DNA from 4 places in the Streptomyces sp. NPDC051677 genome. Region 2 is predicted to be linked to each of the others. Evidence: riboswitches for the same ligand, from Rfam matches in the RefSeq annotation. Region 2 holds a riboswitch; each other region holds the start of a gene.
The links. A riboswitch is a leader RNA that binds a small molecule or an ion and turns the genes downstream of it on or off. The one in region 2 is predicted to bind cyclic di-AMP.
Positions count from the first base shown of each region.

Region 1: it holds a riboswitch for cyclic di-AMP, as region 2 does, so the genes downstream of both, ACIBAF_RS33505 (transglycosylase SLT domain-containing protein) here and ACIBAF_RS09365 (peptidoglycan DD-metalloendopeptidase family protein) in region 2, are expected to answer to the same signal.
Region 3: it holds a riboswitch for cyclic di-AMP, as region 2 does, so the genes downstream of both, ACIBAF_RS40315 (M23 family metallopeptidase) here and ACIBAF_RS09365 (peptidoglycan DD-metalloendopeptidase family protein) in region 2, are expected to answer to the same signal.
Region 4: it holds a riboswitch for cyclic di-AMP, as region 2 does, so the genes downstream of both, ACIBAF_RS26505 (M23 family metallopeptidase) here and ACIBAF_RS09365 (peptidoglycan DD-metalloendopeptidase family protein) in region 2, are expected to answer to the same signal.

Region 1 covers NZ_JBITCT010000036.1:17,153-22,977, forward strand. Annotated here, with positions in the region: gene ACIBAF_RS33485 (helix-turn-helix domain-containing protein) at 1-706, opposite strand, end outside; gene ACIBAF_RS33490 (hypothetical protein) at 827-1,249, shown strand; gene ACIBAF_RS33495 (NAD(P)-dependent alcohol dehydrogenase) at 1,255-2,286, shown strand; gene ACIBAF_RS33500 (polyprenyl synthetase family protein) at 2,532-3,542, opposite strand; cyclic di-AMP (ydaO/yuaA leader) riboswitch at 4,045-4,246, shown strand; gene ACIBAF_RS33505 (transglycosylase SLT domain-containing protein) at 4,250-4,732, shown strand; gene ACIBAF_RS33510 (HAD family hydrolase) at 4,811-5,644, opposite strand.
Region 2 covers NZ_JBITCT010000006.1:174,751-180,575, reverse strand. Annotated here, with positions in the region: gene ACIBAF_RS09370 (GDSL-type esterase/lipase family protein) at 1-100, opposite strand, end outside; gene ACIBAF_RS09365 (peptidoglycan DD-metalloendopeptidase family protein) at 349-1,257, opposite strand; cyclic di-AMP (ydaO/yuaA leader) riboswitch at 1,262-1,419, opposite strand; gene ACIBAF_RS09360 (alpha-galactosidase) at 1,724-3,799, opposite strand; gene ACIBAF_RS09355 (tyrosine-protein phosphatase) at 4,035-4,832, shown strand; gene ACIBAF_RS09350 (DUF6126 family protein) at 4,841-4,963, opposite strand; gene ACIBAF_RS09345 (helix-turn-helix domain-containing protein) at 4,960-5,592, opposite strand; gene ACIBAF_RS09340 (aspartate aminotransferase family protein) at 5,664-5,825, opposite strand, start outside.
Region 3 covers NZ_JBITCT010000052.1:7,166-12,990, reverse strand. Annotated here, with positions in the region: partial or broken gene ACIBAF_RS40330 (MarR family winged helix-turn-helix transcriptional regulator) at 23-535, opposite strand; gene ACIBAF_RS40325 (dihydrofolate reductase family protein) at 631-1,758, shown strand; tRNA gene ACIBAF_RS40320 (tRNA-Met) at 1,842-1,915, shown strand; cyclic di-AMP (ydaO/yuaA leader) riboswitch at 2,194-2,362, shown strand; gene ACIBAF_RS40315 (M23 family metallopeptidase) at 2,370-3,407, shown strand; gene ACIBAF_RS40310 (aldo/keto reductase) at 3,555-4,499, shown strand; gene ACIBAF_RS40305 (PrsW family glutamic-type intramembrane protease) at 4,569-5,825, opposite strand, start outside.
Region 4 covers NZ_JBITCT010000024.1:20,890-26,714, reverse strand. Annotated here, with positions in the region: gene ACIBAF_RS26520 (DNA topoisomerase (ATP-hydrolyzing) subunit A) at 1-474, opposite strand, end outside; gene ACIBAF_RS26515 (M16 family metallopeptidase) at 746-2,095, shown strand; gene ACIBAF_RS26510 (M16 family metallopeptidase) at 2,092-3,480, shown strand; cyclic di-AMP (ydaO/yuaA leader) riboswitch at 3,703-3,901, shown strand; gene ACIBAF_RS26505 (M23 family metallopeptidase) at 3,916-4,659, shown strand; gene ACIBAF_RS26500 (GntR family transcriptional regulator) at 4,848-5,543, shown strand; gene ACIBAF_RS26495 (HPr family phosphocarrier protein) at 5,671-5,825, opposite strand, start outside.

The DNA of each region.
Region 1 (5,825 bases), on a different contig from region 2:
TGCCGAAGTGGGTGAGCGTGGTGATGAGCGTCAGCTCCCTGTCGTCGTCCGGATCATGTGCCCGGAGGCGCAGCGGTACGGCGAAGCCGAGGTGGTGCGGTGACGCGCGCGGACGCAGTGGTACCAGGTCGATGAGTTCGGAGGCCAGGCGTTGGAGTTGGTCGTCCGGGTTGCGCACGCTCTCGGCCTGGATGCTGTCGATGATGTGCCACGCCCACTCGTCGAGGTTGACGATGCGTGGCGCGAGGCCCTGCGGATGCAGCAGCACCCGGGGAACGCTCACCGGCGGTACGAGTAGCTGCGGGGCCACGCCGGCGGTGAGCGCGTGGAAGGCGGCGTTGGCCGAGACGAGGTCACCGTGCCGGTCGACGACCACCGCCGGGTAGGGCAGGTGGCCGTGCAGGATCCGATCGAGGGCGGTGCGAATCGGTTCGAGCTGGGGGTTGTCCATGCGGGTCTGCGGGTAGGCCGGTGCGAATCCGGCCACAAGGAGCAGTTCGTTGCGCTCGCGGATCGGCACCTCCAGGGATTCGGCCAGCCGGATGATCATCGAGCGGCCTGGGGTCGACCGTCCGCTCTCGATGAAGCTGACGTGCCGCTGCGTGGTTCCGGCGCGCATGGCTAGTTCCAGCTGGCTGACGCGTCGCCGGATGCGCCACTCACGCAACGCGTCGGCGAGCCCGCCTCTGGTCGATTCGCTGATCACCCCTCTTGTGTAACCCGCCCGGCTGCTGATCGGCGATTCCCTGCGGGGAATTGCCGCGCGACAGCCGGCGCAGCACTGTCGTTGCGGCACGCCGACCATGCACAACCGAGGGGAACAACCATGGCCGATATCGACATCCGCAACCTCACCGACCGCTACGTCGCCGTGTGGAACGAACCCGATGCGGAGCGTCGCCGCACCGCGATTCGCGAGCTGTGGTCCGCCGACGCGGTCCATGTGCTGCAGCCTCCCCAGGAGATCCTGCAGACCGCTGAAGGGCTGGGCTTCGATCGTCTCGTCCTGGAGGCGCGCGGGCACCACGCGTTGGAGTTCCGGGTGACGCGCGCCCACGAGGAGTTCGTCGCGCCGGGCGCCTTCGTCTTCCGGTCGCGCGGCAACGCCGACCGGCTCCACGACGTCGTCAAGTTCAACTGGGAGATGGCGCCCCAAGACGGTGGCGAGGTCGCCGGCGTCGGGCTGGAAATCCTCGTTCTCGGCCCCGACGGCCGCATCGTCAGCGACTACCAGTTCATCGAAGGATGACCGCGATGACGGCGACACCCCCCTCGATGGCGCGCAGCTATCACGTCAGCGCCGGCGACGGTATCGACGGCCTGTCACTGCGCACACACGAACCACGCACACCCGGGGAAGGGGAGGTTGCGGTCGCGGTCCACGCCACCTCGCTCAGCTTCCGTGAACTTCTGGTGGTGCGGGGGCAGTACGTGCTGCCCGTCAAACCGGACGTCATACCGGTCTCGGACGGTGCGGGCGAGGTCGTCGCTGTCGGGCCAGGCGTCCGGCGGGTGCGCCCGGGCGACCGCGTCACCGCCGCGCTGTTCCCGCGGTGGCTGGACGGCCCGCTGGAACCGGCGTACCTGCCGCAGCTGGGTGGCTCGCTCGACGGAATGCTGACGGAGCTGGCCATCCTCCCAGAGGACGCCCTCGTGCCCATCCCCGAACACCTCTCCTATGCCGAGGCGGCAACTCTTCCCTGCGCCGCCGTCACGGCGTGGAACGCCCTGACCGGCGACGGCCGCGGAGTCCAGCGTGGACAGACCGTGCTGGCCACGGGCTCCGGCGGCGTGTCGCTGTTCACGGTGCAGTTCGCCAAACTCCTGGGCGCGAGAGTCATCGCCACGACAAGCCGCGCGGACAAGGAACAACGCCTTCGCGATCTGGGCGCCGACGAGGTCGTCAACTACCGCGACACTCCCGACTGGCACGCCACCGCCCGCGAACTCACCGCCGGGCGAGGGGTCGACCGCGTCGTCGACACCTCCGGAACGCTGGAGCAGTCGCTGAAGTCGGTCGCCGTCGACGGACACATCGCCTTCGTCGGGTCCGTCTCCGGCAACTGGGCACCGGTCGATCCCCGTCTGCTGTTCGGCGCCGCCGCTACGGTCCGGGCGTTGGCCGTCGGCAGCCGCGCCCAGTTCATCGCCATGAACGACGTCATCACCACGCATCGGCTCCGACCAGTCATCGACCGAGTGTTCCCATTCGAGGAAGCGGCCGCTGCGTACCGGTACTACGAGTCGGCCAGCCCGTTCGGAAAAGTGATCATCAAGACCAGATAGCTGGCGAGCCTTGCGTGGTTTTTTGGGGAGGGGGACGCCGCCAGTGCGGGACCGCAGGAGGACGCGGGACCGGACGGGGAGTGCGGGACCGGAGGGGAATGCAAGCGAGGAGGAGGGGCGGGGCCCGAGGGCGCGGCGGGGCCGGACGGGAGGGCGGGCGGGCGAGGAGGAGGGGCCGGGCCCCGAGCGCGTGGCGGGGCCGGACGGGAAGGCGGGCGAGGAGGAGGGTGCGGGGCCCGAGGGGGTCAGCCGGCTCGGTGGACCACTGCGTCGCAGAGCTCCATCAGCGCCGCCTTCGCGTCGCACTCCCGCAGCGGCGCCAGCGCGGACCGCGCGTCCTTCGCGTACCGCACGGTGTCCCGGCGGGCCTGCTCCAGCGCCGGGTGCGCGCGGAGCGCCTCCAGGGCCTCGGCGAGCCGGGCGTCGTCGCTCAGGTCGGAGTCCAGCAGCTCGCACAGGGCGATGTCCTCGGGCAGCGACAGCCGCGCCGCCCGCTCCCGCAGCCGCAGCACGGGCAGCGTGGGAACGCCCTCGCGGAGATCCGTCCCGGGCGTCTTGCCCGACTCCCGCGAGTCGGACGCGATGTCCAGGACGTCGTCGGCCAGCTGGAAGGCGACGCCCAGCCGCTCGCCGTACTGCGTCAGCACGTCGACGACGGTCTCGTCGGCGCCCGACATCATCGCCCCGAACCGGCAGGCCACCGCCACCAGCGAGCCCGTCTTGCCGCCGAGCACGTCGAGGTAGTGCTCGACCGGGTCGCGTCCGTCGGTCGGACCGGCCGTCTCCAGGATCTGCCCGGTGACCAGCCGCTCGAACGCCTCCGCCTGCACCCGCACCGCCTCCGGTCCGAGGTCGGCCAGGATGTGGGAGGCGCGCGCGAAGAGGAAGTCACCCGTGAGGACGGCGACGGAGTTCCCCCAGCGGGCGTTCGCGCTGGGCACCCCGCGGCGCACGGCGGCCTCGTCCATCACGTCGTCGTGGTACAGCGTGGCCAGGTGGGTCAGCTCCACGACGACGGCCGACGGCACGATGCCCGGCGCGTACGGGTCCCCGAACTGCGACGCGAGCACCACGAGCAGCGGCCGGAACCGCTTCCCGCCCGCCCGCACGAGATGCTGGGCGGCCTCCGTGATGAACGGAACCTCACTCTTGGTGGCTTCGAGCAAGCCTTCCTCGACAGCCGCCAATCCGGCCTGGACATCGGCTTCCAGAGCCTGGTCCCGCACGCTCAGCCCGAACGGCCCGACGACGGTCACGAGGGGTCTCCTGTCTGCTGGTGTCTAGTGGCGGTTACGCGGTTTGTCGATAGGTCTCTGCCATCACTCAAGTCAGCGTATCCGGTCACGTTTCGATCACCGATAGCCCCCACGGTTACAGGCCAGGTGGTATCGGATCACGCCCGATATGTTCTTGATTAAAATATATGAGCAGATATTTATGGAGTTAGCCGGAAGTGATGACTTCCATCCGACGGCGCCATCACCGTCGCAGCTGCCACCTCCACCCCCTCCCCACCTTTACCGACTTGGCGTTAATGCCCGATTCGCCGCACTTGTGGACGCTGGTGACTTGACTCACTCCCCCCGCTGGACCCGCCTGGCCTCGCCATTCACCGATCCTCCACACCTCCAAGCAAGTTGAGGCTTTGCACCCACAAAGGATCAAGCACCCCATAGGTCACAGACCAAGGTCAATAGGGGTGATCTGTGAATCTGCCACTTGTTCCGGACATGTGCTCTCGCATACGTTCCCGGCCTGTCGGGCGGAACGCCGAATCCTGCCGCCGCCCGTACACCCACCGAGAACGCGCGGCAGGAGCGGGGGAACCAGGTAAGTCGCCGGTCCGGATGTCTCAGACATATCGGTACGGCTCGGGGTGAAGTCGCGCCCGTCAGGACGCGACCGGGCAGCTCCCGCCCGAACCCGACAGCTCACCTCGCAGGCGCCGGAGAGGAAATTCGTCATGCCCGCTGCCGCTCAGCCGCGCCGCACCCGTCGTAACCGTCTCGCCCGCACGCTCACCGTCGCCGCCACCGGCGCGGCCGTGCTCGCCCTCCCACTCCTCGGCGCGACCGGCGCCTCCGCGGCGACCCCGACCGTCGTCACCGCCACCAGCCTCGGGTACGCCAACAACCTCGACGGCTGGATCCGTGCCTCCCTGCAGGTCATGGCCCAGCACGGGATCCCGGGGACGTACAACGGCATCTACCGCAACGTCATCCGTGAGTCCTCCGGCAACCCCTACGCCATCAACCTCTGGGACTCCAACGCGGCCGCGGGCATCCCGTCCAAGGGCCTGCTCCAGGTCATCGACCCGACCTTCAACGCCTACCATGTCGCCGGCACCTCCTGGGACTCCTACGACCCGGTCGCCAACATCACCGCGGCCTGCAACTACGCGGCCGCCCGGTACGGCTCGATCGACAACGTGTTCGGCGCGTACTGACAGATCCCCATAGGGCCCTGGGGGTCTACAGGTCCTACAGGTCTGCGGGTCCTACGGGTCTTACGGGTCTTACGGGTCTTACGGGAACAGTCTTTCGAGGACGACGGCCACGCCGTCGTCCTCGTTCGACGTCGTCACCTCGTCGGCCATCGCCTTCAGTTCGGGGTGGGCGTTGGCCATCGCGACTCCGCGCGCGGCCCAGTCGAACATCGGGATGTCGTTGGGCATGTCCCCGAAGGCGACGGTGTCCTCGGGCCGCAGGCCCAGGTGTTCGGCGGCCAGGGCCAGGCCCGTCGCCTTGGTGATCCCGCAGGGCTGGAGCTCGACCGTGCCGGGCCCCGACATGGTGACCGTGGCGAGCGAGCCGACCGCCGCGCGGGCCGTCGCCGCCAACTCGTCGTCGGACAGGGTGGGGTGGCGCAGCAACACCTTGCTGATCGGCTCGCACCACAGGTCGTCGCGTCGGTCGACGCGCAAGGCGGGCAGGGTCGGGTGCGGCATCCGGTAGCCCGGCTCGATGAGCGTCAGCCCGTCCACGCCGTCCTGGTCGACGGCCGCGTACAGCTGCCCCACCTCCGCCTCGATCTTGCCGAGCGCGGTCTCGGCCAGCTCCCGGTCCAGGGTGACCGACCACAGCAGACGGTCCGCGCCGGCGTCGTACAACTGCGCGCCCTGTCCGCACACCGCGAGCCCCCTGCTGTGCAGCCGGTCGAGCAGGGGGCGCACGCGGGGCGCGGGGCGTCCGGTGACCACCAGGTGGCGTGCGCCGGCGGCGGCCACCCGCGCGAGCGCGTCGAGGGACCGGTCGGAGAACGTGTCGTCGCCGCGCAGCAGCGTTCCGTCCAGGTCGGTGGCGATCAGGGAGTACGCGGAGTACGGGGTGCGCTCGGCATATGCGGTGGGTGCGGCCATGATCAGAGAATACGGATGCCGTACCCCCCTGGTTCGACACGAGCCGAACGACGACCAGGTCCTGTCCGGTTCTGCCAACTCCCCTTTGCCTACTGGTGCAGAACTGGTTGAGGAGTGGCGCAAAGAAACGGCTTTCTGGCGCATCGCCGGGTAGCGGACGGTTAAAGGCCTCTGTACCGGT
Region 2 (5,825 bases):
CCGCGGCCAGGGCGGGCGGTGCGGCGCCGACCAGAAGCGTCACGGCCGCCGCGGTACTCAGGAACCGGTTGATGACGGTGCGTCGGTCGGCGCCGGGCACGGGACCTCCGAAGAACGGTAGAAAGCGCTTGCCCCCTGACGGAGATCACTGTGGCCCCACCGTGCCCCGCCTGTCGAGGGGACGAAAAGGGCTGCCACGCGGCCGCAATGAAACGATCACGAACACGCAAGGTCCGGTCGGCGGGGCCGGCATGCGGAAACACCGAAGGCCGGACCCGGGGATCGGGGTCCGGCCTTCGGCTGCGTGTCAGGCGTGGTCAGGCGTGTGGCGTGCGGTCGTCGGCGGGGTCAGCCGACGGCGACGCCGTGCGAGCGGAGGTAGGCGACCGGGTCCACGTCCGAGCCATAGTCCGGCGTGGTGCGGATCTCGAAGTGCAGGTGCGGGCCGGTCACGTTGCCGGTCGCGCCGGACAGGCCGATCTGCTGGCCCGCGGTCACGGTCTGGCCGGCCGAGACGGAGAGCTGCGAGAGGTGACCGTACTGGGCGTAGTAGCCGTCGGCGAGCTTGATGACGACCTGGTTGCCGTACGCGCCGCCCCAGCCCGCGGAGACGACGGTGCCCGCGCCCACGGCCTTGAGGGAGGTGCCGGTCGGGACGACGAAGTCGACGCCGGTGTGGTAGCCGCTGGACCACATGCTGCCGGCCACGTGGTAACCGGTTCCGATGGTCGCGCCGGCCACGGGGAGGACGTAACCGCTGGAGGTGCTGGTGGTCTTCTCGGCGGCCTGGGTGGTCGCCTTCGCGGAGGAAGACGAGGACGACGACGAACCGGACGACGACTTGGTGCTGCCGGTCGTGGCCTTCTTGCCGATCGAGAGCTTCAGGCCGGGGTGGATCAGCGACGGGTCGCTGCCGATGGCCGCCCGGTTGTCCTGGTACAGCTTCTGCCAGCCGCCGCTGACGTGCTGCTCGTCGGCGATCTTCGAGAGGTAGTCGCCGGACCGCACGATGTACGTCCGGGTGTTCGTGGCAGCGGTTTTCTTCTGCGCCACCGGAACGGACTGCACGGCCTTTTCGGAAACGGACTGCGCAACCGTCTGCGCAACAGACTGGGAAGCCGACTGCACGGGGGCCGCATGGGCGCCGGTGGCGCCTATGAGCGGAAGGGCGAGCGCGACGCCGCCGGTTCCGGCGACGGCGATGGAACGGGTGAAGCGCTGGGACTTGGGACGGCGGTGCTTACCCTTCGCGGGCATGACGAATTCCTCTCCGGCGCCTGCGAGGTGAGCTGTCGGGTGCGGACTGGAGATGTCCGGCCGCGCCGAGGCACGGCTTTACCCCAAGCCTGTTCCGGGACCGGAACAGGCGGTTCTGCCTGTGGGTCCCCCGCTCCTGCCGGGTACGGGTGAGTGTGCGGACACCGGACGGCGGCAGGATTAGGCGTCCGTCCGGATTGGTGTGGAACGTAAGCGACCAAGACGCACAGGGACAAGCAGAGGTTGCACGGACAACGCAATTCTCTTGATCCGCTGTGCGAATTCCCAGTCACGCTCCGTCAATCAAAAGGACCGCTTTTCGCCGAACCCCCTGGAAAGGCATGCGAATTACGTGAGCATGACGCACGACGTACGGTCACGAATATGACGCTGCTCACGTGAGACTTCCCCAGGTTCCCTTATTCCGCAGCGAGTTGGAATTAAGGCTCCAATTCGGACAGACTCCTCAAATGCGACGCAGTCGGATAACCGTCGCATCGAGGTCGCCTCGCAGCCCAATCCGCAGCCCGTGGTGCAGCAGCACGGCCCCTCGGTGCACTTCGCCCGTTTCACGGCATTCGTACGATGCTGTCGGGTCGAGTCCCCGCAGCCGCAGCGCCGGAACGGGCTCGCCGAACCGCTGCGCCTGGAGCCAGGCGAGGACGACCGCCTCGTCGCCGCGCACGTACTGGACGGCGCTCAGGCCGCCGGCCGGGGGCCGCAGCCGGTAGAGGTCGCCGTGCTGCACGAGGGGCCGGATCTCCTTGTAGAGCTCCACCCACTCCCGGGCCTCGGCGAGCTCCTCCTCGCTCCACTCCGAGAGGTCCCCGCCGACGCCGAGCACTCCGGCCATGGCGCTGACGAACCGGAAGCGCAGCGAGCTGACCCGGCCGTTGAGCTGGGCGTTCGGGCTGTCCGTGACCCAGGCGGCCATGACCCTGGCGGGGTGGATCTGACTGAAGCCGTGCTGGATGTCGAGCCGGTCCAGGGGGTCGGTGTTGTCGGAGGTCCACACCTGGTCGGTGCGGCTCATGATCCCGAGGTCGATGCGTCCGCCGCCGCCCGAGCAGGACTCGAAGGCGACGCCCGGGTGGGCGGCCCGCAGCCGGTCCAGCAGGGCGTAGAGGGCCCGCACATGGTCCACCCAGAGGCGCTGCGGGTAGGGATCGTCCGGCCAGCCGGCGTCGGTGAAGCAGCGGTTGAAGTCCCACTTCACGTAGTCGACGGGGGCGCTGGACAGGAGCGCGTCGAGCTGCTCCCAGAGGTACTCCTGGACGTCCTCGCGCGCGAGGTTCAGCACGAGCTGGTTGCGGAACTCCGTCCGCTTTCGTCCCGGTTGGAACTGCACCCAGTCGGGGTGCGCCCGGTACAGCTCGCTGTCGGGGTTGACCATCTCGGGCTCGACCCAGATGCCGAACTGCATGCCGAGGGCGTGCACGTAGTCGGCGAGCGGCTTCAGGCCGTTCGGGAAGCGGTCGGGGTTGGGCCGCCAGTCGCCGAGTCCGGCGTGGTCGCCGGTGCGCGCCCCGAACCAGCCGTCGTCCACGACGAACAGCTCGACGCCGATCGCCGCGGCGCGCCGGGCGAGGGTCGCCTGCTGCTCCTCGGAGATGTCGAAGTAGGTGGCCTCCCAGGAGTTGAACAGCACCGGCCGGTCCTGTCCGGCGTCCGGGATCACGTGCGCCCGCTGGTAGGCGTGCCAGGTGCGGCTCGCGCCGCCGAACCCGGCGTCGCTCCACAGACCGGCGAAGACGGGCGTGGTGAAGGACTCCCCCGTCGCGAGGCGCAGCAGGCCCGAGTCGTCGTAGCCGGCGCCGCCGGTGATCTGCACGCGTGCGTCGGGGAGTTGGGCGACGGCGATCCGCCAGGAGCCCGACCAGCCGAGGGCGCAGCCGTAGACCTCGCCGCGTTCCTCGGTCGCGTCGGTGTCCAGGGCCACCCAGGGCAGGTGCTGGTGTCCCGTGTGGCCGCGGCGGCTGCCGATGACCTTCTCGCCGTAGGCGAGGGGGGAGACGGTGAGCCGGGACTCCGCGGCCCAGCGGCCGTGCAGCTGCGACAGCCGCCAGCCCTCGCGCTCGGGCAGGGTCCAGGCAGCGGAGTCGGCGCGCAGCAGCTCCAGCGGCTGCTCGCCCTCGTTGCGCAGGGTCGTCCAGCGTTCGACGACGTCCCCGCGCATCCGGTAGTGCAGGGTGACGGCGAGCCCGCCGTCCCCAAAGCGCAGCCGCAGCCCGTCGTCGTCGGCCTCATACGCCTCGAAGGTCCACTCGGTGCCGCGCCGCTCGTCGGTGCGCACGGACAGGGCGGGCCGGACGAAACGGGGGCCGCCCTCGACCGGGTACTCCTCGCGGCCGTCGAGCGGGGACTCGAAGGACGCCCCGCGCTCCGACGGCGGCAGCGCGGCGAGCGCCTCGGCGTCCGCGAGCGCGATGCCCGGGCCCCAGTGCAGGTGGACCAGCTCGTCGGCCTCGGTGAGGTGGAGGGCGTAGCTGCTCGTGGGCCCCGAAAGGAGCCAGGTACGGCCGTTGTCGGCGATCTCGGGCATCAAACCCCCACTAATTCGAACAGGTGCGATCAAGCACCAACATCATCGAATGCGGTCGGCCCGCCCGGCAACTCCGCACGGGCCACCCTGTGGACAACTCTTCACCTGGGCGGACGTCCGGTTCGCCGGCCTGTGGACAACCCGTTGCCCGGGGAATCCATGTCGTATGGTCGAGAAGGTGTCCCGTCGGCCACCCCGAGCCGCGCCGACGGTGACCGACAGGGAGGGAGCCCCAGTGACGCAGCAGATCCCGTCGACCGAGCCCGAGCTGGCCGGCGTGCGCAACTTCCGGGACGTGGGCGGCCTGCCGACCGTCGACGGCCGGCGGGTGCGCCACGGCATGCTGTTCCGCAGCGGCCACCTCGCGCACGCGACCGACGAGGACGCGGCGTTCCTCTCCGACCTGGGCCTGCACACGGTCTTCGACTTCCGCAACGCGGCGGACCAGAAGCTGGAGGGTCCGGACGTCGAGCTGCCGGGCGTGCGCAACGTGAACCTGCCGCTGTCGGACCCGGCGGACGGCTCCGAGTTCTGGAAGATGGTGCGCGACGGCCACATCGACCAGCTGCGCGAGATACTCGGCGACGGCAAGGCCGCGGGCCGGATGATCGCCTCCTACCGCACGATCGTCAGGGAGCGGACGGCGGAGCACTCACAGGTGCTGCACTCGCTCGCCGAGGACAGCGTCCCGGCCCTGATGCACTGTGCGGCGGGCAAGGACCGCGCGGGTCTGTCCATCGCGGTGACGCTGCTCGCCCTGGGCGTGGAGCGCGAGGCGATCCTCGCCGACTATCTGGAGTCCAACGCCAAGCACCGCCGCTACAAGGTGCGTCGCAGCGCCACCTCCGCCGAGGCCTACTCCCCCGAGGTCATGGAGCTGCTCAGCCCCCTGTTCGACGCCCGCGCGGAGTACCTCACGGCGGCGTTCGAGACCATCGAGGAGACCTGGGGCAGCGTCGACGCCTACCTGGAGCAGGGCCTCGGCCTCTCCCCCGAGACCCGCGAGCGGCTGCGCGAGCGACTCCTCGACTGACGGCCGCTCTACTGGCTGGCCCCCACCTCGAACAGCAGCCAGAGGAACCCGGCGAAGAGGTGCCCCACGGCGATGTAGATGATCAGCCGGATCCACAGGGTGCGGGGGAACTTCTCCTCGAAGTCGCTCATGACGTCTCTCCGGTCTCGGAAGGGGTCGGCCCCAGGCACAGCGTGGCCGTGGGGCTCTGCAGCAGGGTGTGGACGAAGAGGAGCTCGACCCCGTCGACGTCCTGCGCGGCGATGCGGTGCGGGGTCAGCGAGTCGAAGTGCGCGCTGTCACCGGGCCCCAGCAGGTCCGTGGTGTCCCCGAGCCGCAGCCGCAGCCGTCCCCGCAGGACGTGCAGCCACTCCTCCCCGGGGTGCACCCGCACGATGTCGCCCTGTGAGCCGTACGGGACGTGGACGCGCAGGGCCTGCATCCCGCGCCCGGAGGCGCCGGCCTGCCAGTACGTCCAGCCGCCCGCACGGGTGGGCTCCATGTCGGCGGCGCGCACGACGGCGTCCCGGTCGGCGACCGTCTCGCCGAGCAGCTCCGAGACCGTCGTACTGTAGATGCGGGCGAGCGCCAGCAGCATCGGCAGCGAGGGCTGGCGCTGACCGGTCTCCAGGCGGGAGAGGTGCCCCGGCGACAGCCCGGCGGCCCGCGCCGCGGCCTCCAGGGTGAGGGCGGTCCGGCGGCGCAGGGCGCGCAGCTGGGGGGCGACGACGGGAAGAGCCTCGGCGTGGTCCGCCGAGGGCTCGGACTCGGGCGAGCTCATGCCTCCATTTCACGCCCGCTTTGCCTCCAGGGCAAATTTCTTGCCCCAGAGGCAAAACCGCTCCGAGCGGCTCAGCGGTTGGCCACCGCCTGCTTCACGAGGGTCTTGCTGAAGTCCCACATCAGACCGCCGCCGCTGTGCGCGTCGTCCATCACGGCGGTGAAGGCGTCGACGAACCGGTCCACCTCCCGCTCGCCGACGACCAACGGCGGGATCAGCTTGATCACCTCCAG
Region 3 (5,825 bases), on a different contig from region 2:
CCTCGAAGACCCCGGTGCTCCCGGAGCACGGCGACGACCGTCGGCGCCACGGAAGGTCCTCGGGCGCGGCCTCGTTGCTGTCGTCGCCCTGGAACCCCCGTACGACCTGCGTGAAGATCTCCTCCAGCTGCCCCACCTGTTCAGGGGTGAGGCGGGCGAAGACGGAGGCGCGGACGGTGTCGACATGCCCGGGCGCCGTCTTCTCCAGGACCGCCATGCCCTGGTCCGTCAGGACCGCGACACTCCCGCGCTTGTCCCAGCTGCAGTCCTCGCGCCGCAGCAGCCCGTCCTTCTCCAGGCGGGTCACCGCATACGTCAGCCTGCTGCGGGTGATCTTCAGCTGCTCCGCGAGCTCGGTCATCCGCAGGCGCCGCTCCGGTGTCTCGGAGAGGTTGGCGAGGATGGAGTAGTACAGGTGAGGCATGCCGGCCTCCTGCTGGAGCTGCCGGTCGATCGCGTCCTCGACGAGGAGGTAACCGGCGACGTATGCGCGCCAGGCGCGTTGCTCCTCGGGGGTGAGCCAGCGAGTCGTCATGCGACCAGTGTAGGTTTGTTTCAAAGTTGAACCAAGGGCCCACGTCAACCCACGTCAACAACCCACCTCCGCCCACGCCACCGGGGAGCGCGTCGATGCCGTACCCGTACGTCCTGCTGTCCGCCGCCGTCTCCCTCGACGGCTACCTGGACGACACTGCCCCCGAGCGCCTGCTCCTCTCCAGCCCCGCCGACTTCGACCGCGTCGACGAGGTACGGGCCTCCGTCGACGCCATCCTCATCGGCGCCGGCACCATCCGCGCGGACAACCCCCGGCTCCTCGTGAACTCCCCGGAGCGGCGCGCCGCCCGCGTCGCCGAGGGGCGGCCGCCGTACCCCCTCAAGGTCACGGTCAGCGGCTCCGGCGAGCTCGATCCCGCGGCGAACTTCTGGCACACGGGCGGCGAGAAGGTCGTCTGCACGACGGACAAGGGCGCCGAGCGGGCCCGCGCACTCGGCATCGCCGCGGACGTCGTCCCGCTCGGCCCCGAACTGGACTGGCGCCGCCTCCTCGAACATATGCACGATGTGCGTGGCGTGCGGCGTCTCATGGTCGAGGGCGGCGGCACCGTCCACACCCAGCTGCTCCAGCAGGGCCTCGCCGACGAACTCCAGCTCGTCGTCGCCCCGCTCTTCGTGGGCGACCCGGACGCGCCCCGCCTCTTCGGGCCGGGCGGCTACCAGGGCGGACGGCTGCGCCTGGTCGAGACGCGGCGCATCGAGGACGTCGTGCTGAACCGCTACCAGCCCACCGCCCCCGGCGCCGGACCGCTCGCCGCCGCGGCCGACCGCCACTGGCTGGCCCTCGCCTGCGAGCTCGCGGCCCAGTGCCCGCCGTCGCGGACCGCATTCAGCGTCGGCGCGGTGATCGTGGCCGCCGACGGCACGGAACTGGCCCGCGGTCACTCCCGCGAGGCCGGCGACCCGGTCGTGCACGCCGAGGAGGCGGCCCTCGCGAAGCTCGACCCCGCCGACCCCCGGCTGCCCACGGCCACCGTGTACAGCAGCCTCGAACCCTGCGCCCGCCGCTCCTCCCGTCCCTCCCCCTGCGCCCGCCTCATCCTCGACGCGGGCGTGCGCCGGGTGGTCACCGCCTGGCGCGAGCCCGACACCTTCGTGACGGAGGCGGACGGAACCGGGCTCCTGACGGCCGCGGGCGTCGACGTCCTCGTCCTTGCGGAGTTCGAGGCGCGGGCGAAGGCCCCGAACCGGCACCTGGAATGAGGCGGTGAGGGCGGGGCGTCAGGGGCGGCGGTAAACCGTGGTGTTTCGCGCCCCGGAAGTAGCGTAGACTGGAGTCACAACGACGCGGGGTGGAGCAGCTCGGTAGCTCGCTGGGCTCATAACCCAGAGGTCGCAGGTTCAAATCCTGTCCCCGCTACTGAAGGCCGAGGGCCGGAATCCGAAAGGGTTCCGGCCCTCGGTGCGTATCCGGGACTCCTCGGCGCCCATCCCGGGCATGTGGCTGGTTGGTTACTGTGCGTGCGCTGTGTTTCTGGACGTCCCTTCCGTCAACTCGCCCGTTTTTCACCGGTCATGGGTCGAAAGTCCCAGGCCGAAAATGTTGTTGATCAAGCAGAAGAGCTTGGAAACCGGCCCCCAGGTCTATTAACGTTCGATAACGCAGCGCGGTCGTCCCAGCCGTCACAAGAGTCGGCTCCGTGCGCACTGCCGAATCCCGCAAGGGAACCGGGGAACCACCACCTTGGGGTGAATCGCACGGAAGCCACCGTGAACTCGCGGAGTCCACGGCCGGTATACGCGCGTAGGAGACCTTCCCGCTCCGAACCCGTCAGCTAACCCGGTAGGCGACGGAAGGAAAGGAGTACGCCCGCGTGGCGTCCAACCGGCCTGCCCCAGAAGCCCCGTTCGTGCCCGCCCAGCGGTCCACCGAGACCTTCGGCTACGGCGACTACCGCACCGACGAGGGCCCCTGGGAGGAGTGGAACCCCACCGCGGAGTCCATTCGCCCGGTACGCGGCAAGCACCGTGTCGCCAAGCAGCGCGGCGGCGGGTTCGCCCGCAGCTCCACCGTCCTCGGCGTCGGCGTCATAGCCGCCGTCAGCGCGGGAGGCATGGCCAGCGCCAACACCGGCAAGGCCCCCGTCTCCATCTCCCTGCCGGACCTGCCGAACGTCGGCTCGCTCATCTCCGACGACGAGCCCGCCCAGGACGCCGCGCCGGCCCTGTCGAGCTTCGGCTCCGAGACGACCGCCGACGACAGCAGCCAGAGCGCCTCCGACGCCGGTGAGGCCCTGCGCAGCCGGATCATGGCGCAGGCCGAGTCGCAGCAGACCCAGATCGAGACCAAGGCCCAGGCCGCCGCCGAGGCCGCCGCAGCCAAGGCCGCGAGCGACGCCGTCGCCAAGGCCGAGCAGGACGCGAAGGCCAAGGCAGCCGCCGTCAAGGCGAAGGCCGCCGCGGAGGCCGCGGAGAAGGCCGAGGCCGCGCGCCTGGCCGAGCTCGCCAAGCAGTACACGCTGCCGACCTCCTCGTACACGATCACCTCGACCTTCGGTCAGGCCGGCTCCATGTGGTCCTCCGGCTACCACACGGGCCTGGACTTCGCCGCTCCCACCGGCACGCTCATCAAGGCCGTCCACAGCGGCACCATCACGGAGGCGGGCTGGGCCGGTTCCTACGGCTACCGCACCATCCTGACGCTGGACGACGGCACCGAGCTCTGGTTCTGCCACCAGTCCTCCATCAGCGTCAGTGTCGGCCAGAAGGTCGGCACCGGTGACGTGATCGGCCGCGTCGGCGCGACGGGCAACGTGACCGGGCCCCACCTCCACCTCGAGGTCCACCCCAACGGCAACTCCGACGGCGTCGACCCGATGGCCTGGCTGCGCGACAAGGGCCTCAACCCCTGAGCAGTCCCTCCGGGGAGCACCTGTCATACCCGTAGGACCGGAACACCCCTCAGGGCGGCCACTCAGGGCGGCCCCCTCAGGGGTGTTCACACGTTCTTTGCGTTGCCCATGGAATGGGTGTGCCGCCCGAGCCCGTTGATATGAAGCATGACTTCTCTTCGCAAGCTCGGCTCCTCCGACCTCGAGGTCTTCCCGCTCTCCCTCGGCGGCAACGTCTTCGGCTGGACCGCCGACGAGACGACCTCCTTCGCCGTCCTCGACGCCTACGCGGCCGCCGGCGGCAACTTCCTCGACACCGCCGACGCCTACTCGGCGTGGGTCGAGGGCAACTCCGGCGGTGAGTCCGAGACCATCATCGGCAACTGGGTGAAGAAGCGCGGCAACCGCGACGACATCGTCATCGCCACCAAGGTCAGCCAGCACCCAGACTTCCCCGGCCTGACCGCGGCCAACATCAAGGCCGCCGCCGACGCCTCCCTGCGCCGCCTCGGCACCGACCACATCGACCTCTACTACACGCACTTCGACAAGACCGAGGTGCCCGTCGCGGAGATCGTCGGCGCGCTCGACGAACTGGTGAAGGCCGGCAAGGTCCGCCACATCGCCGCCTCCAACATCTCCCCCGAACGCCTCCAGGAGTCCCTGGAGTTCTCCGACCGCGAGGGCCTGGCCCGCTACGTCGCCCTCCAGCCCCACTACAACCTGGTCTCGCGCGACACCTACGAGGGCGGCCTCCAGGACCTCGCCGCCCGCTTCGGCCTCGCCGCCGTCCCGTACTATGCGCTGGCCTCCGGCTTCCTCACCGGCAAGTACCGGCCCGGTACGACGGTGGAGAGCGCCCGCGCCGCCGGCGCCGCCAAGCACCTCGACACGGAGCGGGGCCAGAAGGTGCTCACCGCCCTGGACGAGATCGCACAGGCCCACGACGCCCAGGTCGCCACGGTCGCGCTGGCGTGGCTCGCGGCGCAGCCCACGGTGGCCGCGCCGATCGCCTCCGCGCGGACGATCGAGCAGCTGCCGGCGCTGCTGGAGGTGGCGGAGCTGCACCTGACGGACGCGGAGGTCACCAGGCTGACCCAGGCCTCGGCCTGAGCCCCTCCTACCCCCCTACTCCCCCGTACTCCTCCTGAGCCCTCTCCTGCCCCCTCTTACTCCTACTGGTCACGACTGGTAGGGGTTGGAGGCCGGATAGGGCTGTGCGGGATAGGGCTGTGCGGGATACGGCTGTCCCGGATGTGGCTGTGCGGGATACGGCTGTCCCGGATGTGGCTGTGCGGGATACCCGTAGCCCGATATGTGTGCTGCGGGATACCCGTAGCCCGGCGCGTGTGCCGCGGGATACCCGTAGCCCGGCCACTGCCCCTGGCCCGGCGCCTGAACCGGCCCCTGGCCGTACCCGTACACCCCGTACACCGGCCAGGGCGGCGCGGTCGCCCGGACCGGCGGGGCCGTTATCCGGGCGGCGTGGTCCAGCGCGGGCCGGGCGATGTCCTTGCGCCGCCACAGCTCGTTCAGCAACTCCCGCTCCCGTACGACGAAGTCGGCGTTCGCCCGCCCCCGCCGACCGCGGTGACGCAGGAACGCCAGGGACGTCGCGTACGCCTCGTACCGCGCCACCTCCCGCGCCGCCGGTTTGCCGAGGTGGCGGCCCGCGTACACCCGGGCCACGCGCCGGGCCCGCATCGAACCGAGCGCGAACGGCTCGGCCGGGGTGAGCCAGCCGGCGGCCGCGTAGGCGGGCAGTTCCTCGCGTACGGTGCGCAGTTCGCGTTGGCGCGTCCACACCACCAGCCAGGTCAGCAGTCCGAACGCGGGCACCATGAACGCCGCGTACACCGCGAAGAACCCGAACTCGCCGAACGTCGAGGAGCCGTTCCACAGGGCGTGCATGCCCATCGCGAGAAGCAGCCCGGACAGCGGGAGCAGCACGCGCCGCAGGTGCTGACGTTCCCCGGAGAGCGCCGCGACGCCGAAGCCGATGCCGGTCAGGACCGTGAACAGGGGGTGCGCGAACGGCGACATGATGACGCGTACGAAGAAGGTCGCGGCGGTGACGGAGGCGATGCCGCTGTCGCCGGTGAGCTGGTCAGTGCCGAAGGCGGTGCCGAGGTAGAGGATGTTCTCGGTGAACGCGAAGCCGGTGGCGGTGACGCCGGCGATGACCACGCCGTCGACGATCCCGGTGAAGTCCCGCCTGCGGAAGAGGAAGACGAGGAGGACGGCGGCGGCCTTGGCGGACTCCTCGACGATCGGCGCTATGACCGTCGCCCCCAGGGTGTCCGCGCTGGACGGGTCGGCGGTCGCGGTGGCTATCCACCGGGTGGCGAAGCTGTTGGCGACGATGGCGATCAGCGCCGCCGCGCACGCACCCCAGGCGAAGGCGAACACCAGGTTGCGCCAGGGCCCGGGCTCGACCCG
Region 4 (5,825 bases), on a different contig from region 2:
CGCGAAATCGACCGTGTCCTCGTCGATCGACTCGGTCATCAGGCTCGTCGCCTCGGCCTGGCGGCACTCGGTGTACCGCATGGCGGCCGGCGGGTCGTCGTTGCCCAGCGAGCCGAAGTTGCCGTGGCCGTCGACCAGCGGCACGCGCATGGAGAAGGGCTGGGCCATGCGCACCAGGGCGTCGTAGATCGACGCGTCGCCGTGCGGGTGCAGCTTGCCCATGACCTCGCCGACGACCCGGGCGCACTTGACGTAACCGCGCTCGGGGCGCAGGCCCATCTCGTTCATCTGGTAGACGATGCGGCGATGCACCGGCTTCAGGCCGTCGCGGGCGTCCGGCAGGGCGCGGGAGTAGATGACCGAGTACGCGTACTCGAGGAAGGAGCCCTGCATCTCGTCGACGACGTCGATGTCGAGGATCCGCTCCTCGTACGAGTCGTCGGGCGGCGGGGTCTTCGTGCTGCGGCGGGCCATCGCTGCCGGCTCCTTGCTGGGGCGTGTGACGGGATCTGACGCGGACCATTGTGGACCGTGCCACTGACAGCGCGGGCGAGGACCCGGCGTCGGCCGTCCGGCCCCGCACGCAGAGGCACCTCCTGCACGGCTGCCCGCAGGCTACGCGATCTCGCTCTCGGCGTATGTCCTGCGGGAACTTCGCCGACCGTCCACACGCTTGCATACAGTGGCAGGACCGGCAGGAAAACCGCGGTTTCGACGACCGCGTCCGCGATCGGAAGGGACGTACATGCCCATGGGTCACACGGCCACAGCCCAGGCAGGCTCCGGGGGCCTGACAGCGACCGAGCACCGCCTGGCCAACGGCCTGCGCGTGGTGCTTTCGGAGGACCACCTGACCCCCGTCGCGGCGGTGTGCCTGTGGTACGACGTCGGTTCACGACACGAAGTCAAGGGTCGTACCGGCCTTGCTCACCTTTTCGAGCACCTGATGTTCCAGGGCTCCGGACAGGTCAAGGGCAACGGCCACTTCGAGCTGGTCCAGGGCGCGGGCGGCTCGCTCAACGGCACCACCAGCTTCGAGCGCACCAACTACTTCGAGACCATGCCCGCCCACCAGCTGGAGCTCGCCCTCTGGCTGGAGGCCGACCGCATGGGCTCGCTGCTCGCCGCCCTCGACGACGAGTCGATGGAGAACCAGCGCGACGTCGTCAAGAACGAGCGCCGCCAACGCTACGACAACGTCCCCTACGGCACGGCCTTCGAGAAGCTGACGGCCCTCGCCTACCCGGACGGCCACCCCTACCACCACACGCCGATCGGCTCGATGGCCGACCTGGACGCGGCGACCCTGGAGGACGCGCGCGCGTTCTTCCGGACGTACTACGCGCCCAACAACGCGGTCCTGTCCGTGGTCGGCGACATCGACCCCGAGGAGACCCTCGCCTGGGTCGAGAAGTACTTCGGCTCCATCCCGGGCCACGACGGCAAGCCCGAGCCGCGCGACGGCTCGCTGCCCGACGTCATCGGCGAGCAGCTGCGCGAAATCGTCGAGGAGGAGGTGCCGGCCCGCGCCCTGATGGCCGCCTACCGCCTGCCCGAGGACGGCACGCGCGCGTGCGACGCCGTCGACCTGGCGCTCACCGTCCTCGGCGGCGGCGAGTCCTCCCGCCTCTACAACCGGCTCGTGCGCCGCGACCGTACGGCCGTGGCGGCCGGCTTCGGCCTGCTGCGGCTCGCCGGCGCGCCCTCCCTGGGCTGGCTGGACGTGAAGACGTCCGGTGACGTCGAGGTGCCCGTCATCGAGACCGCCATCGACGAGGAGCTCGCCCGGTTCGCCGAGGAGGGCCCCACGGCCGAGGAAATGGAGCGCGCCCAGGCCCAGTTGGAGCGCGAGTGGCTCGACCGGCTCGGCACCGTCGCCGGCCGTGCCGACGAACTGTGCCGCTACGCCGTCCTGTTCGGCGACCCGCAGCTCGCCCTGACCGCCGTCCAGCGCGTGCTGGACGTGACGTCCGAGGAGGTGCAGGAGGTCGCCAAGGCCCGCCTGCGCCCCGACAACCGCGCGGTGCTCGTCTACGAGCCGACCGCTGCCGAAGCCCCCGCCGACCAGGACGAGAACGAGGAGGCGGCCCAGTGACCGAGCTCGCCACGATGGACTTCCACCCCCAGCCCGCGGCGGGCGAGGCCAAGCCCTGGGCGTTCCCCGCGCCGGAGCGCGCCGCGCTGGCCAACGGCCTGACCGTGCTGCACTGCCACCGGCCCGGCCAGCAGGTCGTCGCCGTCGAGATCCTCCTCGACGCGCCCCTGGACGCCGAACCGGCCGGCCTCGACGGCGTCGCCACGATCATGGCGCGAGCCTTCTCCGAGGGCACCGACAAGCACTCCGCCGAGGAGTTCGCCGCCGAACTGGAGCGCTGCGGCGCCACCCTGGACGCGCACGCCGACCACCCCGGCGTCCGCCTCAGCCTCGAAGTGCCGGCCTCGCGCCTGCCCAAGGGCCTCGGTCTGCTCGCCGACGCCCTCAGGGCGCCCGCGTTCGCCGACAGCGAGGTCGAGCGCCTCGTCCGCAACCGCCTGGACGAGATCCCGCACGAGCTCGCCAACCCCTCCCGGCGCGCCGCCAAGGAGCTCTCCAAGGAGCTGTTCCCGGCCACCGCGCGCATGTCGCGCCCGCGCCAGGGCACCGTGGAGACGGTCGAGAAGATCGACTCCGCCGCCGTGCGCGCGTTCTACGAGAGGCACGTGCGCCCCGCCACGGCCACCGCCGTCGTCGTCGGCGACCTCACCGGCACCGACCTGGACGCCCTCCTCGGCGACACCCTGGGCGCCTGGACGGGCTCCTCGGCCCAGCCGCGGCCCGTGCCGCCGGTCACCGCCGACGACACCGGCAGGGTCGTCATCGTGGACCGCCCCGGCGCCGTCCAGACGCAGCTGCTGATCGGCCGGATCGGCGCCGACCGGCACGACCGCGTGTGGCCCGCGCAGGTGCTCGGCACGTACTGCCTGGGCGGCACCCTCACCTCCCGCCTGGACCGCGTCCTGCGCGAGGAGAAGGGCTACACCTACGGCGTCCGCGCCTTCGGGCAGGTCCTGCGGTCCGCGCCGGACGGCTCGGGCGCCGCGATGCTCGCCATCAGCGGCTCCGTGGACACCCCGAACACCGGTCCCGCCCTGGAGGACCTCTGGAAGGTGCTGCGCACCCTCGCCGAGGGGGGCCTGACCGACGCCGAGCGCGACGTCGCCGTGCAGAACCTGGTCGGGGTGGCGCCGCTGAAGTTCGAGACCGCCGCTGCCGTCGCGGGCACGCTGGCCGACCAGGTCGAGCAGCACCTGCCCGACGACTACCAGGCGACGCTGTACCAGCAGCTCGCCGCGACCGGCACCGTGGAGGCCACCGCGGCGGCCGTGAACGCCTTCCCGGTGGACCGGCTGGTGACCGTCCTCGTCGGCGACGCGGCTCAGATCAAGGAGCCGGTGGAGGCCCTCGGCATCGGCGAGGTGAAGGTCGTGTCCGCCGAGTAGGCGGACCGGCAGGCGCGGTGCACGCGCCAACGGCACACGCGCGCAGGGGCCCTGGCCGACGGAAACGTCACCAGGGCCGCTGCGTGTCCGAATTGAGGCGGAGGTTGCCTGTCTGCCCTGTGGGATGCGCTACAAAAACCGGGATTCGTTTGAGGATTGAAACCCGTCCCGCTTAGCTTCATGCGGGCTGTTCGTCAGGCAGTGCGCCGCAGCCGCGGCACCGGACAGTCATCGCCGAGTCCCCGTACGGCGCGAGCCAGGGGAGCCGGGGACCCTCCCTCCTGTCGCCGCCTTCGCGGCTGGAGGGGCCCAGAAGTCCCTGGGGTGAATCGGACGCCCGCGCGAGCCGCGAGGGGGTCCGTAGGAGACCTTCCTGCTCCGAACCCGTCAGCTAACCCGGTAGGCGAGAGGGAAGGAAAGGACACCCCCCACTTCATGGCGTTCACCTGCGCCACCGGGAAGCACCGTCGGCCCAGCCGGATGCAGCGCACCACCGCGCGCGCGGCGGGCGTCGCGGCGCTCACCACCACCGGTGTCATGGCCACCGTCGCCTCCGCTCCGGCCTTCGCCGCCGAGCCCACGCCCGAGCAGACCGGGCTGATCCCCGTCGTCACCGCCGGCGAGGCCGCCGCCGAACAGATCGACGACCAGGTCGCCGTGCAGAAGCAGGCCGCCTACGAGCAGGCCGCGCGCCAGGCGGCCGCCAAGAAGGCCGTGGAGGAGCGCGAGGCACGCGTGCGTGCCGCCCGCGAGGCCGAGCGCAAGCGACTCAACGCCTTCGTGCCGCCGATCACGGGTTCCTACGTCTCCACCGGTTACCACGCCAGCAGTTCGCTGTGGTCCTCCGGCAGCCACACCGGCATCGACTTCCACGCCGCGACCGGCACCACGGTGCACGCGGTCGGCCTGGGCACCGTCGTCGAGGCCGGCTGGGGCGGGTCGTACGGCAACCAGGTGGTCATCAAGATGAACGACGGCACGTACACCCAGTACGGACACCTGTCGTCCATCAGCGTCTCGGTGGGCCAACAGGTCACTCCCGGCCAGCAGATCGGCCTGTCCGGCGCGACCGGCAACGTCACCGGTCCGCATCTGCACTTCGAGGCCCGCACCACGGCGGAGTACGGCTCGGACATCGACCCGGTCGCCTACCTCCGCCAGCACGGCGTGAACGTCTGACGACGCACGGCGACAGATCGTCCAGCCCCGGCCCTCCCGGCCGGGGCTTTCGCCGTTTCCGATGCCCTGCTGTCCAAAAAATATCCATGGATTCCGACCCGCCATCGGAAATTCCCGCTCATTGCAATAGAGTCACGGAACACACGTCAACCGTCGACGTTTCACGGGGATTAAGGCGGAGGTCCGTCATGCGTATTCCGGCGCACTCGGTGTGCACGGCCATTCGGGACGACATCGTCGCGGGTGTCTACGAGCGCGGCAGCCGCCTCACCGAGGAACTCCTCGCCCGCCGCTACGGCGTTTCCCGCGTCCCCGTCCGGGAGGCGCTGCGCACGCTGGAGGCCGAGGGCTTCGTCGTGACGCGGCGGCACGCGGGCGCGTGCGTCGCGGAGCCGACCGAGCAGGAGGCCGCGGACGTGCTGGAGATGCGCATGCTCCTGGAGCCGCTCGGCGCCGCCCGGGCCGCCCAGCGGCGCACGGAGGCCCACCTGAAGGTGCTGCGCGGCCTCGTCCGGCTGGGCCAGGAGCGGGCCAGGAGGGGCAACAGCGAGGATCTGCGCTCCCTGGGCGGCTGGTTCCACGAGACGCTCGCCCAGTCCTCCGGAAGCCACGCCCTGACCTCGATGCTCACCCAGCTTCGCCACAAGATCGCCTGGATGTACACGGTGGAGGCGCCGGTCAACCCCGTGGAGTCCTGGGCGGAGCACGGCGCGATCGTGGACGCCGTGGCGCGCGGCGACGGGGAGCGCGCACGGGCGATCACGGCGCTGCACACCGAGCGCACCACAGTGGCGCACCGACTGCGCTTTTCCGGCGGACCGGAGCGCGTCGACCGTGTGAGGACTTCGCAACCTCCCGTAAACATGACGAGCGTGCGGCATTAACACGAGAGCCGTATACAAAGAGGAGATAATTCGCGGGGGATTATTTCTGCTGCCCGTTGGCGGGAAATGCGAAGGGCTCGCCCGATAATTCGGACGAGCCCCGCAGCCCTCAATTCCCAGGGGTTGATCAGACGGTCTCGGGGAGTTCCTCGAGACCCTCGGCGACCAGCTTCGCGAGACGGTCGAGGGCGATGTCCGCGCCCTCGGCCTCGGAGGCGAGGACGATCTCCTCGCCGCCCTGGGCGCCCAGGCCGAGCACGGCCAGCATGGAGGCCGCGTTGA